DNA from 2 places in the Marinococcus salis genome. Region 1 is predicted to be linked to the other one. Evidence: predicted binding sites of a transcription regulator. Region 1 holds the regulator's gene; the other holds the start of a gene.

The links. The regulator Rex, encoded in region 1, represses fermentation and respiration genes when NADH is low (regulators of the CRP and FNR family bind a similar motif). The targets are predictions, from matches to a motif close to TTGTGAAATATTTCACAA.
Region 2: a site for Rex is predicted at 1,173-1,190, ahead of ACTTK6_RS01635 (L-lactate dehydrogenase). Genes of this name have one in related genera too.

Annotation. Positions count from the first base shown of each region.
Region 1 covers NZ_JBQOJB010000029.1:7,753-10,841, forward strand. Annotated here, with positions in the region: gene ACTTK6_RS15240 (ABC-F family ATP-binding cassette domain-containing protein) at 1-968, opposite strand, end outside; gene ACTTK6_RS15245 (redox-sensing transcriptional repressor Rex) at 1,139-1,786, shown strand; gene ACTTK6_RS15250 (DUF4305 domain-containing protein) at 1,855-2,043, opposite strand; gene ACTTK6_RS15255 (lysostaphin resistance A-like protein) at 2,045-2,770, opposite strand.
Region 2 covers NZ_JBQOJB010000001.1:339,944-343,032, reverse strand. Annotated here, with positions in the region: gene ACTTK6_RS01635 (L-lactate dehydrogenase) at 148-1,110, opposite strand; gene ACTTK6_RS01630 (hypothetical protein) at 1,294-1,476, shown strand; gene ACTTK6_RS01625 (NAD-dependent epimerase/dehydratase family protein) at 1,541-2,977, shown strand; gene ACTTK6_RS01620 (STAS domain-containing protein) at 3,060-3,089, shown strand, end outside.

The DNA of each region.
Region 1 (3,089 bases):
TCAATGTCGAAGCGCAGGGAGGCAGATTTGCCGTCCCGCTGCGGTTTGTCGAGCTTATCCATTTTTTCGAGCTTTTTCCGCCGGCTCTGGGCCCGTTTTGTCGTAGAGGCGCGCACAATATTTTTCTGCACAAAGTCTTCAAGCTCGGCAATTTCCTTCTGCTGCTTTTCATAGGCCTGCATTTCCTGTTCAAACAGTTCCGCCCGTTTTTCCTGAAAGGCACTGTAGTTGCCGTAAAATAAGCGGGCTTTTTTATGAATGATTTCATACACCTTCGTCACGATCTGGTCCAGAAAATACCGGTCGTGGGAGACGATCAGGACAGCACCCGGATAGCTGCTTAAATACTGTTCGAGCCAGCGGAGGGTATCCATATCCAAATGGTTGGTCGGCTCGTCAAGAATCAGGAGATCGGGCCGGGACAGCAGCAGTTTGCCAAGGGCAAGTCGGGTCTTCTGGCCACCGCTCAGTGACTGCACCGGTGTGTCGAGAGAGAAGCTGCCAAAGCCAAGGCCGGCAAGCACCGTGCGGATGTCGGATTCATAGCGGTAGCCGCCGCGAGCTTCGAATTCCTGCTGGCGCTGATCGTAATCGGTCATTAGCTTTTCATAGGCTCTGGCGTCATCAATAATGTCGGGCTCAGCCATTCTCGCCTCCATGCGGCGTAGCTCGGCTTCAGCTTTTTGAAGGTGGGTAAAAACATCGAGCATTTCATCCCACATGGTTTTATCGCTGTTCAATCCGGTATGCTGCTCAAGGTATCCGAATGTCGTGCCTTTTGGCATCGTGACGGAGCCGGAATCATACGAGGATTCGCCAGCAAGAATTTTCAGAAGGGTGGATTTGCCGGCCCCGTTGTTGCCGACCAGGGCGACCCGCTCGCCTTCCTTGACTTCAAGTTTTATTTGATCAAGTACGGTTTCTGCCCCAAAAGACTTGGTGACAGCCGAACATTGAAGTAAAATCATATTTATATAGCTCCTTTAATTACAACTCTGATAATATCAGTGTATCGTACTTTTCCGTGAAACGCGAAACAGGATAAGTCTCGTGCATGACAAGCGTTTCGGTACGTTTTCACGGGGACACATGCTATACTGTCTACAGACGATGACAATACATTTAGGTGGAAATAACTATGAATACAGACCAGCAAAAAATTCCGCAGGCAACCGCAAAGCGGCTACCCCTATATTATCGATTTCTAGAAAGCCTGTATGCAACAGGCAAAACCCGCGTTTCTTCAACGGAGTTGAGCGAGGCGGTGAAAGTGGACTCGGCAACGATCCGCCGGGATTTTTCGTATTTCGGTGCCCTCGGCAAAAAAGGCTACGGCTATAACGTCCAGTATCTGCTGTCGTTTTTTCGGAAAACCCTGGACCAGGACGAGGCAACGGACGTCGTGCTTCTTGGTGTCGGGAATCTCGGCAAAGCGCTGCTTCGCTATAATTTCTCCAAAAATGAAAATACTCGGATTGTGGCTGCATTTGATATTAATAAGGATATGGTGGGCGAGCAGATTGGAAATGTGCCGGTGTATCACACCGACGATCTGGCAGAAAAGCTTGAAGAACATAACGTGTCCGTAGCGATGCTCACGGTGCCATCCGCCGCCGCCCAGACAACTGGAGAAAAACTGGTGGAGGCAGGCATCAGCGGTATTTTAAATTTCACGCCGGCACGTTTATCCGTGCCGGCATCTGTACGCGTGCATCATATCGATCTTGCCATCGAGCTGCAGACACTCGTGTATTTTCTGAAAAATTATCCGCTGGACAGCGAATAGGGCTGCCGGGGGAAGACGTATATTAATCTATTAAAAAGGGACCGCCGAATACTGGCTGGTCCCTTTTGCTATTTCTTTTTGTTCTGCTCTGCCATGAGGCGCAGATAGTTGAAGCCCATAACGAAGTCATAAGCAGCAAAGGCGGCAAGCAGAATACTCCAGAATGACCAAGAGGACTCGCTGACGGAAAAATACGTAAACATCAGCAGCACTCCGCCCAGCACAAAGTAAAAAAGGGCAGCGGTGGAAGCTTTCATATTACATCAACCCCTGAACAAGCAGAATGAGTGCACCCTCGGCTTCACGCATAATACGCTCAATTTCATCCTGAAACAGTACCTGAATGCCAACCACAAACGCGTTCATGACAGAGTGAACGATAATCGGCACAATGATCCGTCCAGTTTTAACATACAAATAAGCAAACACAAAGCCGATCATGGTATAAACGAGCAGGTGCGTAAAATCCAAATGCACAGCAGCAAATATCAAAGAGCTGATGATGGCGGCAACGAAAAAGTTTGTGCGCTTGTACAGGGAGCCAAATATAGCTTTACGGAATACAAGCTCTTCAAGAATCGGGCCGATCACCGCCACGATAATTACAAAGGCTGGCATGCTGTTAACGAGCTCGATAATCTGCGCCGTATTTTCGGAGGCTGAATCAATGCCGAGCAGGTTCTGCTCAATCAAGCCGGCAACAATCTGACCGGCGTAGGCAAGGGCAAAGCCGATGAAAATCCAGGCAGTAGCGTTGGGCCATGGCATCTTCGGTTTATTAAACGCGAGCTGTTGGCCGCGTTCCGGGATTAACAAAATCAAAATGACAATTAAAGCGGTAATAAAGCTTGCAAAAATCCAGAAGTATGAAGCCTGCTGGGCGGAATCAAAGCTGCCTATAGCTAAAAGAGCCGGAACGGCAACGATGCCCGAGAGCTGCATAAGTACGTAAATGATAACAATGCTCCAGTAACGTGCGGCCATGGAAGGAAATCACTCCTAATCTTCGGTTAAATCTGTGTTAGAACGCTCCTATTGTATCACAGGTCTCTGCAGGAATAATAAAGAGAGCAACTGCGAATTTATGACAATTTTCAAATAGAAGGTTAACAAAGAGAGCAGCAGGGAATGTGAATGCAGGTGCCATCAAGCACCGGAGTGGGAAAAGACAGAAAAAATTTTCGGTTCCCTCTTGCAAACAAAGCCCAGGTTGATTAATATAATAATTGGGTTTAGCACTCGGGTTTAATGAGTGCTAACAAAATGGTGTTACTGTCGTTTCCGTTACATATAACGGACGATG
Region 2 (3,089 bases), on a different contig from region 1:
CACTAGTATGTTGCTATTCCTTCAAATTCTAACATACATTGCCCCAAAATGGGGAATCACTGCGCTTTAAGGGCCTGCGGACAGAGAAAAACCCTCCACAGCGGAAGGGCTATTCAGGCTTTAAGTTTGTTTTAATAAAGGGATCGCTTAGTTTGTTGTCTGCCCGTTCGCGTTTTCCCATACACGGCGGAGCGTATCTGCGCTGTGACGGAAATTATCCGTTTCTTCTTCGTCCAGCGGTAGTTCGATTACTTCCCGTATACCCTCGCGGTTAATTACAGCCGGAACGCCAATGCACAGATTGTGTTCTCCGTACTGTCCCTCGAGATAGGCACTGACGGTCAGAACGCTGTTTTCGTTCTTTAAGATGGCGTTTGTGATGCGGGTAAGGCCCATAGCAATGCCGTGACTCGTAGCGCCTTTACGTTCAATGATTTCATAAGCAGCTCCGCGCACGTCTTTAATCATCTTTTTTACTTCATCTACGCTTTTCCTTTCCTGCTTCTCTGCTAAATCCAGAACGTTCCGGCCGCCCACGTTAGCCTGGCTCCAGACGGCAAGTGAGGTATCCCCGTGTTCACCAATGATATAGGCGTGAGCATTCTGGGCGGCAGTGTCGAAGTAATCACTCAGCATAAACCGCAGGCGGGCAGTATCAAGAATGGTGCCGCTCCCGATGACTCTTTCACTCGAAAGCCCGCTGAACTGCTGCGTGGCATACGTAAGGATATCCACAGGGTTAGTAGCGATAAGAAATATCCCGTCAAAGCCGCTGCCCATTACCTGTCCGACAATATTTTTAAAAATTGCTGTATTTTTGCCAACAAGGTCGAGACGGCTCTCGCCGGGTTTTTGGTTGGCACCGGCTGTAATACATACAATATCGGCATCCCGGCAGTCTTCATACGTGCCAACCCATGTTTTGGTAGGATGGGGCGCAAAGGCTTTGCCGTGGTTCAGGTCCATCACGTCACCTTCGGCTTTGCGTTCATCCAGATCGATGATCACGAGCTCCTCGACGACAGCCTGATTAATTAACGAAAATGCATATCCGCTGCCGACAGCTCCGGCTCCGACAACAACAACCCGGTGGACGTGATTTCTTTTCATGTATAAAATCCCCTTTCGAATTTAAATCATGTGAATACCTGAGCAATATTTACCTACTTGCATTGTGCACTATTTCACAAAAGGATGCAAGCAGGAAGATTATATAATTGTGAACAAATAACGAATTTAAGTATTGGTCAGGTTTTGCAAAGGGAAGAGTCAGAAAAGAGGAGGAATGTTTCAATGGAAAATACATTAAAATACGCCCTCCCGGCAGCATTGACATGGGCGGTTATTGGACTGCTTGCCGGCCTTAATCTGGAGCGGGGATGGCTGTGGGTGCTAGCTTTTGTAGTTTTTGGTTTCCTTGTCAGCTTTGTTACGATGATAATTGCGCAATGGATTATTTCAAAAATAAATATGTAATTAACTCCGGAATAATTAGGGAAAGGTATACGTAACGATTCTAGACAAAAAGGAGCGTGTGGAGATGGAGAGAACAAACAGCCGGCGGCCAGTCATAGCTATAACTGGAGCGAGCGGTTACATCGGAAGAAATCTGATGACGGAGCTGAAGAAGCATGCAGATATTATTGCCCTGTCGAGAAATATAAGCACAAAAGAAAACGAAGAGCACGTAACGTGGCGCTCGTGTGACTTGTTTTCACTAAAGGACGCAGAGAAAGCACTTGAAGGCGCAGATTACGCGCTGTACTTAGTTCATTCTATGATGCCGACGTCCAAATTAACCCAGGGCCGGTTTGAGGATATGGATGTCATTCTGGCGGATAATTTCGCGCGCGCTGCCGAGCAGCAGCAGGTAAAGCAGGTCGTTTATTTGAGTGGCATCATTCCTAAGGCCGACCGGTTGTCCCGTCATTTAAGCAGCCGCCTGGAAGTCGAAAATATCCTAAAGTCGTACCGTACCCCGGTAACTGCCATACGGGCTGGATTAATCGTAGGTCCGCAGGGATCGTCATTCCCTATTCTGGCAAAGCTGGTGAAACGGCTGCCGGTGATGATTCTTCCGAAATGGACACAAACAAAGACCCATCCGATCGCCCTCTCCGATGTATTGAACAGCCTGCAGAAGAGCATCGGGGAAGAGTCACTCTACAACCGCTCCATTGATGTTGGAGGCCCGGATGTCATGACGTACCGGAAAATGATGGGGGTCACATCACAGGTGATGGGGAAAAAGCGGTACGCAGTTACTGTTCCGTTTTTCACCGTGCGTCTTTCCAGACTGTGGGTGAGTGTGACGACTGGAACGCCGAAAAGCCTTGTCTACCCCTTAATTGAAAGCCTGATCCATCCGATGGTGGCCGATCCAGCCAAAAGTGTAAAAGGGATTAGTGATGGAAAAGTTTCATTCCGGGAGGCGGCAGAAAATTCCCTGCGTGAGAGCAGGAAAGATCAGTCCTCCATCCTGGCACGCCTGAAGCCGGCGCCGGTGGAACGGAATGTGCGCTCCGTCCAGCGCGTGACGATTCCAAATGGCAGAGACGCAGACTGGACGGCACGCTACTATATAAAATGGCTGCCGAAGCTTCTGCGCCCGTTTGTAAAAGTGGAAACGACCGACCGTTATCAGTATGGGCTCCGGCCTGCTTTTATGAAAAGAACATTTCTTGAGCTTTCTTATTCCAAGGAGCGCAGTGAAGAAGACCGCGCGCTGTATTATATTACCGGGGGGCTCCTGGCTCAGGTAAACGAAGGAGAGCGGGGCCGGTTGGAATTCCGTAAAATTCCTCATACCAATCAGTGCATTGTAGCGGTCCATGACTACGTCCCGGCTATGCCATGGTATTTTTATCAGTACACCCAGGCATTTATTCACCTTTGGATCATGAACCGCTTTAAAGCCCATCTTGAAAAAGACCAGTGGACGCTAAGAGAATCCTATCCGCTCCAACCGGAGTCATAAATTTTCTTGTTTAATTATAATTTTTTAAAGGAACATGAAACATGATATAAGTAGTTTCCACACAGAAGGGAGACGGTGCCGTATGAGCACCAACCAGTTGATCCGTGATTAT